DNA from 2 places in the Paenibacillus sp. SAFN-054 genome. Region 2 is predicted to be linked to the other one. Evidence: riboswitches for the same ligand, from Rfam matches in the RefSeq annotation. Region 2 holds a riboswitch; the other holds the start of a gene.
The links. Region 2 has a riboswitch for cyclic di-AMP ahead of ACTHPM_RS27155 (C40 family peptidase). Riboswitches for the same ligand answer to the same signal wherever they lie in the genome.
Positions count from the first base shown of each region.

Region 1: linked by a shared signal. The riboswitch ahead of ACTHPM_RS14630 (hypothetical protein) and the one ahead of ACTHPM_RS27155 (C40 family peptidase) in region 2 are both predicted to bind cyclic di-AMP.

Region 1 is NZ_JBQCKS010000002.1:695,938-701,546, reverse strand. Features, by position in the region: gene ACTHPM_RS14650 (PAS domain-containing protein) at 1-170, opposite strand, end outside; gene ACTHPM_RS14645 (helix-turn-helix domain-containing protein) at 424-768, shown strand; tRNA gene ACTHPM_RS14640 (tRNA-Leu) at 935-1,017, shown strand; gene ACTHPM_RS14635 (glutathione peroxidase) at 1,157-1,648, opposite strand; gene ACTHPM_RS14630 (hypothetical protein) at 1,772-2,212, opposite strand; cyclic di-AMP (ydaO/yuaA leader) riboswitch at 2,215-2,377, opposite strand; cyclic di-AMP (ydaO/yuaA leader) riboswitch at 2,770-2,983, shown strand; cyclic di-AMP (ydaO/yuaA leader) riboswitch at 3,091-3,268, shown strand; gene ACTHPM_RS14625 (hypothetical protein) at 3,400-3,792, shown strand; gene kdpF (K(+)-transporting ATPase subunit F) at 3,934-4,011, shown strand; gene kdpA (potassium-transporting ATPase subunit KdpA) at 4,049-5,609, shown strand, end outside.
Region 2 is NZ_JBQCKS010000012.1:18,267-23,875, forward strand. Features, by position in the region: gene ACTHPM_RS27145 (GNAT family N-acetyltransferase) at 1-41, opposite strand, end outside; gene ACTHPM_RS27150 (C40 family peptidase) at 284-775, opposite strand; cyclic di-AMP (ydaO/yuaA leader) riboswitch at 779-916, opposite strand; gene ACTHPM_RS27155 (C40 family peptidase) at 1,302-1,766, opposite strand; cyclic di-AMP (ydaO/yuaA leader) riboswitch at 1,772-1,911, opposite strand; gene ACTHPM_RS27160 (hypothetical protein) at 2,207-3,040, opposite strand; gene ACTHPM_RS27165 (M1 family metallopeptidase) at 3,052-5,040, opposite strand; gene ACTHPM_RS27170 (YwhD family protein) at 5,230-5,609, shown strand, end outside.

The DNA of each region.
Region 1 (5,609 bases), on a different contig from region 2:
TGCAGGAAATTGACTCCGATCCAGTTGAACGATTCGGATACGCCGCTTTCAAGCGAATTCCGGATCCAGATATGATTGACGGAAAGGATGTAGCCTTTAGGATCGACAACCGCGATCGCTTCGGTAAACGCTTGTAAGAGTTCAAGAGAAGTGATGTCTGAATGAGACAAATAAAGTCGCTCCCTTTTATCAAATTGGAAGTGCTTCTATGCATGAATGGCGTACTCGTCCAGCGATGGGGAGAGTGGGATGAACCAGATTTCGCGAGGGGTATAATGGTAAAAATGTGAGTATTAATGATACTATTATCAATATGTTATAATTACTATAGCATATTGCAGATTATATACGTTTTTACGTAATATGGCAAGAAACAGATTACTTATTTGCGTCGTGGGATGACGATTTGAAGGGCGGTCTTATATGCAATCCATTTACGATCGAATTGAATCGTTAATTAAAATGCGGGGAATGACCAAAACGTTATTCTGCAAGGAACTGGGGATCAGCACAGGCAATCTGGGGGATTGGAAAAGAGGAAAATCAACGCCAAGCACGAACAAGCTCGTTGAAATCTCCTCCTTTTTTGGCGTCAGCTTGGACTGGCTTATCCTGGGGAGAGAGCAGGAATCCTTTCATCTTAAAGAACAACAGGGTACATATGCTTGGGATGAGTGCGAACAGGCCAAACTTCTCTTGTCCGACAAGGAAAAGGAATTTATAAGGGAATATATCGATTTTACGCGTTTTCGGAAACAGAAGTCTTGAATGATTTACTGATGCACACCCGCGGCGGAATCTGGATGGTCCGAAGGGAGCAGAGGAGTTCCGCCGGGATAACCATGGGAAACCGGATTTATTGTATTCATATTTCTATTTACTTTTCTGAATTATTGGTATATACTAAAAAAGTTGCTGAAAATGTTCAGTGTGTGCGGTAGTGGTGGAATGGCAGACACGCTATCTTGAGGGGGTAGTGGGCGTACGCTCGTGGAGGTTCGAGTCCTCTCTACCGCATTTATAGGAAGTCCAATGAGAAAGGTCCTTGCTCCGGCAAGGACCTTTTTTCGCGTGTGTTTTATTTCTTGATTGCCGTTCGGACAGCGATATACAGAAGAAGGATAAGAGGGGGCCTCCCCTTTTAAACGGCTTGATGTCAGGCCTTGGCATCTCCCAGCAGCTTTTTGATATCTTCCTCGATTTTGTCCGGCGTCGTTTGCGGTGCGTAGCGCTTGACCACGCGACCCTGCTTGTCGACCAGGAATTTGGTGAAGTTCCACTTGATTGCTTTGGAGCCCAGCATGCCCGGTGCCTTTTCGGTAAGATGCTTGAAGAGCGGATGTGCGTCGTCTCCATTGACATTCGTTTTCTCAAACATGGGAAAGCTTACGCCGTAATTCATCTGGCAAAATTCCGCAATGTCTTCATTGTCACCCGGCTCCTGATGCGCAAACTGGTTGCTCGGGAATCCGAGAACCTCGAAATGCTGATCATGAAACTTCTCGTACAGCTCCTGCAGTCCCCGGTATTGGGGCGTTAATCCGCATTTGCTCGCCGTATTCACGATTAACAGCACCTGGTCCTTATAATCGGACATCGGAATTTCCTTGCCCTGGAGCGTGCGGGCCTGATAGTCGTACACCGACATGTTCATGTCTCCTTTCGTTGACTACGTTGGTTTAACGTGCTTACATACCATCAGTTTATATCTTATATTATATACAACTTAATTTTACACAATGAATCAGATCATTACAATTCTAACCTGACGTCAGAATAAAGAAACATACGCTTCCGCCATGCGAAACAGACCCCCGTTTGTACCTTGATTCGTGAGTTCCGAGGCATTCTCCCGGCTGGAGTGAAGCGTTTGAAGAGCATCGCACAGCAGCTGGACCCTAGTCAAATGGGACGGATCAACGGCATATAGGATATCCTTCTCCAAGGAAGCTTTGCAGTCAAAGCTTCGATGCATAAACCTTTCATACCAGGAAGCCCATACCACCCAATCCGCCGGACGCTGGCCCTCGTGCAGGTAAATCTCGCCCCAGCCGCAGCCGCCGCCGGCATGAATTCCCATCAACACCCTGTAGTGGTCGCCGAAAGGGCGAAAGGGCTCGGATTTATCCGAAGGCAAATGAACAATGAACAACTCAATGGCCTGGAACCGGATCCGCTCCGATATGTCCACGGCAGAGTCTGCTTGAAGCATCGATTTCTCTCCTTTATAGCTTACGAGGTTAGCTGTCGGATTCGGGCTGGAGCAGCCCTACGCTAAAGACGGTATTCCGTTCCTTCGCGATTCACCCCGCGGCCATCCCTTTAAGGCCGTTTGGTTCCCCCGTTTCCCTGAGCGGGAATTCAGCATCTGATGGTTTTAGATAAACTGGCATTTATGATATAGGATGCCGTAGGGTTTGTAAAACAGAAGAGGCCGCAGGTTTGCGGATATGGCACCCGGTTTCGGAGCATTCCTGCCGGACCTGCCCTCAGGATGGTTGTTTATCTTCGGTTATCTCGCATTTGCATCCTCTCACGCCGGTTTATAAAAAAACGATGCTTATGGGCTGAATGGAGGAACGAAGGCTAAAGCAGCTTTTGCAAGAACCGGTGAAATAGGGAGTATCCGTGAGTTTGGAGGAGATATAAACTTTTGTAAGCGATAACCTTAGCGAAAATGATTACATTTTAAACGCTAAGGGTTTTCGCGGTACCTTTACATGATTTGCAAGCGGGTGTATGATTCAAATCGTAATTCAAGACGTTTCCATTTTTGAATCGCTGAGTTTCTGCCCGCGAAAGGGCGGAAATCGGGGGAACCAATCGCGCGTATCCCAGTTATCCGGTGTGAGAGTCGGAAGCAGGTGATGCCGCAGGGGTGAATCCCGTGACAATCGGATGCCATGGATCCGAAACACGGGTAGAGCGACTCTCACCGCTCGAATCCGTCAGCTAACCTCGTAAGCGTTGTTTGAGAGAGGAATGATGAAACTTGTGATCGATATCCGTCGACCACAGGGGATCAATTGACCTCTGTGGTTTTTTATTGCCAAAAATAGCTTTGGAAGCAGCAAACCAAATTACATGTGAATGTCTTTAACGCTTAATTCCGGCCGGGCCGGAAGCGGGGGAACCAACGCATCGTATGGCTTTACGGGCATACGAAGCCGGGGTGAATTCCTCTGTCCCAAGAAGGGACAATGAGGGAAGGGCGACTCTCACGCCCTAATCCGTCAGCTAACCTCGTAAGCGTATAGGGAGAGGCAGCATTTGTCGTGAGCATATTTTCATGGCTTTCTTTCGTCATGAATTGATCGGCCGCGGGAAAGGTCCTCTTTCCCTGCGGCCGTTTTTATTTGCAGGCTCGGATGAAGCTGCCAGAAGGAGGAACGCAAAGTCGTGGATGAGGAACTCATCATCGTAACCGCGCCAAATGAGGCCGGCCGCAAATTTATTAAGCTTTTGATCTATCTTAAACGGCCTTTTGCCGTGCTCACCAATAGTTTGAAGGAAGAACGCGATCTGAGGAAGCTTGGGGCGACGCACATCATTCGGATTCATACGAACCATACGGATGAGTGGGTCGTTCCCGGGCAGCGGGTCGGCCGGATTTTTATTTTTGAGAACAGCCTCAATCTGACCTGCCGGTACCTGCAAATCTGCAGACCCTGGACGTCACGTCCCATCTACGTCATTACACGTGCGGACAATTCGCCGGGAATTTATCGGGGGCTCGGAGCGAATCACATCATCCATACCTTGAACGGCGAGGTCGGGTTCTTGCTGAAATAATAGCTCAATCGGGAATGTAAAAGGGGAGAATTGTAGCATGATGGACTTTCTGATGATATTGACACTCGCAGGAGTATTCGGCGTCTTTCTGCTGTTCCTGATGTGGTGCGGCCATGTCGTGGATGGGGGAGGGGAAGACAAATGATCGTGGTTATGGTCCTGGCGCTGCTCGTATTTGTCTATTTGGTCTATGCCCTGATCCATCCGGAACGGTTTTAAAGCATGAATAACCGCTTTTTATGAGGAGGAAGCAATTTTGGATATCCTGCAGATTTGTATTGTTATTGCTGTACTGCTTCTGCTGGTCAAGCCGGTAGGCAGCTATATATATCATGTGTTCTCCAACGAGGCGAACCGTACGGACAAGATTTTCGGGCCCGTGGAGAAGCTGTTCTACAGTATCATCGGCCTGAAAAACCGCTCAGGCATGAATTGGAAAAAGTATGCGCTCAGCATGATTGCGACCAACATCGTGCTCGTGGCGGTCAGCTATATCGTTCTAAGACTGATGGGAGGGCTGCCGGTCAACCCGAATCAAACGGGGAATATGGAAGCAAGCCTTTCCTTTAATACCGTCATCAGCTTCATGACGAACACGAATCTTCAGCATTACAGCGGCGAGAGCGGCATGTCTTATTTTGGACAGATGATTGTCATTACGATGATGATGTTTACGTCCGCAGCATCGGGCCTTGTCATTGCGATTGCTTTTATGCGCGGGATTACCCGCAGAGGGGGCGGCCTGGGGAACTTTTTCGAAGACTTCGTCAAAGCGCATACCCGTCTCTTTCTGCCGCTTGCCCTGATCGTGACTTTGGTGCTGGTGGCGCTGCAGGTCCCGCAAACGCTGGATCCTACTGTAACGGTCAATACGCTCGGCGGAGCCGTGCAGCATATTTCCATGGGGCCGGTGGCCTCGCTGGAGTCCATTAAGCATTTGGGAACGAACGGCGGCGGATTCTTCGGAGCGAACTCGGCGCATCCCTTTGAGAATCCGCGTCCGCTGACGAACGTGATCGAAATTTTGAGCATGTGGACGATTTCGGCGGCGCTGCCTTATACCTTTGGGCGCTTTGCGAAGAACCGCAAGCAGGGCTGGATCATCTTTACGGCCATGATGACGCTGTTCATTGCGTTCCTGTGCCTGGCCTATTTCTCGGAAAAGAGCGGCAACCCGCTGATTAACGAGCTGGGCATCAACAGCGCGCAAGGCAGCATGGAGGGCAAGGAGGTCCGGTTTGGCGTAGCGCAGTCCTCGCTCTTTACGGCGGTGACCACCGCGGCGACGACCGGTTCGGTCAACAACATGCATGATACGCTGACGCCGCTTGGCGGGCTGGCCCCGCTGGCCGAAATGATGCTGAACGTCGTGTTCGGCGGCAAGGGCGTTGGTTTCGTCAACATGATGATGTATGCGATTCTGGGCGTCTTTATATGCGGCCTCATGGTCGGACGGACACCGGAGTTTCTGGGCCGCAAAATCGAGAGCCGGGAAATGAAGCTGATCGCCATCGCGATCCTTGCGCATCCGCTCATCATATTGGCACCGACGGCCATTTCGTTCATGACCCATCTGGGAACGGACGGCTTGTCCAATCCGCTGTATCACGGGCTGAGCCAATCCTTGTACGAGTATACGTCTTCCGCGGCGAACAACGGCTCCGGCTTCGAAGGATTGGGCGATAATACGGTGTTCTGGAACGTCAGTACAGGGCTTGTCATGCTGCTCGGACGGTATGTCTCGATTATTGCTCTTCTGGCCGTGGCAGGCTCCTTGTCCCGGAAAAGAACAGTACCTGAATCGATCGGCACCTTCC
Region 2 (5,609 bases):
CTCATGGGAACAACGGTGAAAAAACGTTTGGAATCATTCATGGCGTATCCCCTTTCCTTGAGAGACAGCGCTAAACCATAGGATTTGAAACTTTTTGCGAAACTATTCCTTCCTTAAGGCTTTAGGGTGTTTATTTGGCGGAAGGAAGGGTAAACAAATAATGTGGGCAGCATATGGTAATGATATACAGCCTCAGATGCCCACAAAAAAACCCGCCTTTTGAGATTTCGGCAAAAATCTCAAAGTACGGGTGGTCGTACAAACCGTTCAAGACAGTCAGGCATTACTGCACGTCATCATTGTCTTCGGAATCAACGGCGGCGGACTTGTAGGTATCCGTGCTCATGACTCGTTTGGCGCCAACGTAGCGGTTGACGTAGTAGCTGTCGCTAAGCGAACTGACAATAACACCACGGGAAGTCGAGGCATGCGCAAACTTTCCGTCGCCGACATAGATTCCGACATGGGAAACGCCGGAGCCGGAAGTATTGAAGAATACCAGGTCTCCTGCTCTCAGATTACTGCGGGATACAGCGGAACCCATGCTGAATTGGGAGCCCGATTGGTGCGGCAGGTTGATCCCCAAATGCTTGAAAACGTACATCGTGAATCCGGAACAGTCAAATCCGCTCGTTGTCGTTCCTGCGGTTTTGTACTTGGTGCCGATGACATCATCGATCACTTTGTCCATTTTGGAGTCCGCGAAAGCGCTTCCGGCTCCAACGGTAAATACGATGGCAAAACTCATGACTGCTGCTGCTAGCTTCTTTTTCAAACAAAATACCCCTTCCGGTGCCTGCGAGGTTAGCTTAAGGATTCGGTAGAAGGTCCCCTATGATCCCTCTGTTGCAAGATCAATTCACCCATCATGGTTCCCCCGCTTCCCTAGTGTGAGGAAATTCGGCATAGATTCTCTACACTATATACATCAGGAAACGTTCTATTCATAAACGGTCCAGCAAAGATTACAAAGTTGTTACTAACTCACTGGGACTATTGTAGCAAAGGAATTTGCGTTTGGCAATTGTTTCTATCAATAAAGGCTATAAATAATCAACTTTTTTTAAAAATAAGGCATTTTTTAGAGCATTTTATAGGAAAAAATGTTTATTTGTTGGCGGGGTGGGTAAATGAGGCGTAAGAAGGAGCACGAATTGAAGGCTCCTAAAATTTTTTTGCGAAAAGTTGTTACCTTTTAGGCATTTCAACCGTCTAATAAGTAACAAGAAACCCGCAAGAGGGATTTCGGCAAAAATCCCCGGTGCGGGCCTTAAGTTAAGATATGTGTATGGGAGAGAGTATTAGTTATAAACGGCAGCTTTGTATTTAGCCGTACTCATGACTCGTTTGGCGCCAATGTAGCGGTTGGCGAAGTAGCTGTTGCTAAGCTTGCTGATCGTAACACCCTTGGAAGAGGATGAATGAGCAAAATTTCCGTTTCCGACGTAGATCCCGACATGGGAAACGCCTGCGCCAGTCGTATTGAAGAATACCAGATCTCCGGCTCTCAAGTTGCTTTTGGAGACCGCAGTGCCTGTTTTATACTGTGCGCTGGATTGGCGAGGAATGGAAACACCCAGCTTTTGGAATACATAACGCGTAAATCCGGAGCAATCGAACCCGTTCGTCGTGGTTCCGCCGGTTTTGTAAGAAACACCAATCGTTTTGTGGACAACGTTATTCAATGAGGAATCGGCGAATACGCTGGTTCCCATCGAGAACATAAGCGTTAATCCGAGCGCAGCGGCTGCAAACTTCTTTTTCAAAAAAATAAACCCCTTCCGAGTGCCTGCGAGGTTAGCTTAAGGATTCGGTAGAAGGTAGTCCCCTATGATCCCTCTGTTACGAGATCAATTCACCCAAAGTGGTTCCCCCGCTTCCCGGTGCCAAGGAATTCGGCCTTGATCAGGCACCTGAAACGTGAATGACGGCATGGTATCAATTGGAATGTGTCGTTTAAAATTTCGTTTACAGTACAGTGGAATAGTTACAGCAAAAATTACAAAGTTGTTACTAAGTTCGTACTCGGATTATTGTATCAGACGATTCGCGCTTTGGCAAATACTTAAGGCACTTTTAAACGAACAAAACCCCTGCCCTTTACATGCGAAAGGGAGGGGTTTTTCTTCTATCAGGGGATTGAAGTGATGACAAAAAATTAACCAATCCAATGCTGCTGGCTGTTTAACCACAAAAAATAATTTTTTTATTTTTCCGCATCCTTATGAGCCAGCCGATACCACAGATCAAATTTGGTCGAAATGCCCCATAGCCTCATGATGCAGCTGACCAGATGATAGCCCTGCTGGAGAATCAGCGCGAAGATGCCGGCCCAGAAGAGGGAGATGCCCGTAAAAAGACTGAATATAAGCAAGCTCGCCATCCCCAAAGTGAGGGAAATTCCCACCAGAGGCAGCGCACCGCGCAGGCATTGCCATAAGGGTGCCAGGAAGCCGGTGCCGCCGGTCTTGCCGAACTGCATGAAGAGGATGAGCTGATGGATCATATAGCTGTACAGAAGCCAGGCAGCCGCGTACGGAAGGACCTGAAGTGCAAGAGATGGCAGCTGGACGCCGCTAAGAAGGATCTTATACAGCTTGGGCAAGATCCAATACGCGGGTGCCGCGATGCATATCCATTCCGCCAGGTGGAAGAGAAAGACGACCTTCCCGTGACGTCTCATGCCCTTGAAGAAATGCAGCCCGATATCTCCTTCGCGCTCCTTGTGCAATCCGTGATAGATGCCAGCATGGATGAAGGGTGTCAGCAGCATGCGCAGCGCGAACATCGAAAGCAGGATCCAGAAGTACGTATGGACGGTTCCGCTCGTGGAAAGACTCGTCTTGCCTTCGATGTAGAACAGCAGCTGGCTGAGCTCGTTCGGCGGGGGATCGGGATAACGCATCAGCAGCGGCGTCACTGCCGAATGGACCAGGCGGTACAGGAAATATCCCCAGATCAGCTGGTACAAAAAGAGAATGATGACGATATAAAATTGATTTTTAAGACTTTTCCAGCCATTTGCAATATGGGATTTCACCGCTTCTCACCTCACCAGGACAGACTTCCAAGCAGAGTCTCAATCAGCTTGGTGATGCCAAGATTCCAGCGGACCAGCACCTCGCGGTCCATATCCGCCTTTAAATAGTTATTGATATGCTTGTTCTCAATCACAATCGAGTATTTCGGGTCGACCATGGCCCAAGCCAAAGGTGCGCTGTAGCTCAGCTTGAACGCCGTGCGGTCGCCTGTCCCGTTCCAAACCTTGCTTAGCGTATGTCCGTCGGTAAAGGTAAACAGCACGGGCACTTCAGGGTAGTCTCCGCCCTTTTTGGAGATCTGAACGGTGGATTCATACATGGGCTTCCCTCCGTCGGCTGCTTTTTTGCGCACGGAGATGGTGTCGACGGCAAAATCCGCCATTTGGCTGCCGTAGACATACTGATCGAAGAAGGGCTGCCATGACTTGCGGGTGACCTGCTCGGCCACTTTTTGAAAATCGGTCGTTGTTGGATGCTTAAACCGATACTTTTTGGCGTACGTACTCATGATTTTGTTCATCGTTTGCGAACCGACCTGCTGTTCCATGCCCTTTAGCAGCAGCTTGGCGCGGTAATAAACATTGAGGGCGTACTGATCCTGCGAGCCGTATTTCCAAGCCTCCTGCGTTAGCGTCATCGGCGAGGAAATGATCGAGGCCTGGATCGGAAGGTTCGGGATAACTCCATATTCCTGCTCCATGAGCTTATCTTCTGCGTATGAGGTAAAGCCCTCGTCCAGCCAAGCCTCCTCAAATTCATTGCTGGCCAGCATGCCATAAAAATACTGATGACCGATCTCGTGAATGACGGTCCGCTCGAGGTCGTAGCCGGGCGAATCGTCCTTCGCTCCGAATGCCGTAACCAGTGTCGGATACTCCATGCCCCCGGCGCCGTTGCCTGATTCAGGCGGGACGACAATGGACAAGGTAGAGTAAGGATACGTGCCATACCACTTGCTGAAGTACTTCAGAGCGGCTTTGGCAGCGAAGAAGTATCTTTCCTTCAGGTCTTTATGGGCCGGATCGAGATACAGCTTGATCCGTACGCCAGGCACCTCGGCTGAGGAGAAGGGCTCCTCGGCGAAGACGAAGTTCGGGGATGCGGACCAGGCAAAGTCATGCACATCATCCGCATAAAACTGATAGACTTTTTCGTGATTGCGGATCTGGGACGACTGCATGATTCCGGTGCCTGCGACGATGTAGTTCTCAGGCACATGAATGCGGACGCTGTAAATGCCGAAGTCCGCGTAAAACTCGGAATTCCCGTGGTACTGATGCAAATTCCAGCCCTCGGTCTGGCGGCCCCTTACACCGGCAGGCTCATAGACACTGATTTTGGGAAACCACTGCCCGGCCATGACAAAATCATCGGCAGTACCCATCCGAGCGAATATTTTGGGGAGCTTGACCTCAAACTGGATGCTGAGCGTGATGCTTTCCCCGCCCTTAACGGGTTTGGGAAGGCGCACTTTGGCGAGGGTCTTGTCCTTGGCATTGCCGTCGTCGGGCTGGACATACTGAATACGGTGCATGAGCGACAGGCCTTCAGAGGTTTTGATATCGGTAATCGCGATGGAGCCGAAGCCGTCCGCAGGCATCGCGTCATTCCGGAGCTTGCCCCCGGATTCCTTCATAAAGGTAGAGTCCATGGATGAGAAAGCGTTGGGATACAGGTGAAAGTAGAGCTCGTTCACCGTTTTTTTGCCGGGATGCGTCCATGTCAGCGTCTGGGTTCCCTTTAGGGTGCGATTGTCAGGATCGAGCGTGGTATCAATGTGATACTCCACGATCCGATTGCTGAGAATTTCGGCTGTCGGCTGCTGAACCGGTTCCTTTTGGACAATCGGAGCGGATACCTTGGGAGGCTTGGCCCGATTCGGAGCATAGGAAGCCTGCGATTCCGGACCATCCCTGAAGAGAAGCCACCCTGTCCCTGCAAGCAGGAGACAAAGGACGAAGATGGATGAAAAGACGATTTTGGCGCGTGCTGGAGCCATATACGAATACCTCCCGTTGACAAGCATCTACAGCATGTATATGTTGGCTTTCCAGCGATTATTAGTTAAAATAAAATTAAGTCGCTTCATAAATTGAACTTCGTTCACTATATATCAATCAAGAAATGCCTATCCGGCCTAGAGCAGGCGAGAGGATAGACGTTTTTCGAATAGGAGGAACTCGAGCTAATGGAGAACAAGGAGCCAATCGGCAAAAAGCAAATTGCACTGAACATCGTCAGCAGCAAGAGCAAACATAAGATGGGCTTTGGCGCAGGCTCAATCGATCTGAACAACATTTCGCCCGTTATTATCGACCGCGGCGTAGCAACGATCGATATCGGCGCCATGCATGCCAAGAGCAAGCCGGAACGCCGGATTCGCTTTTCCACGAACCGGGAGGATGTACCGAACGGCCGGCAGGTATGGATCGTGTGGGTAGCCGTGGACCGGGATGCCGAAGGCCAATTTTACGGCGGAGCGACGGCCAGCGAAATGTGGATTGACGAGGAGGAGCGCCGGGGCTGGAAAATTCTCGCCGAGCATGTGAACCGGATGGATGCGGCATT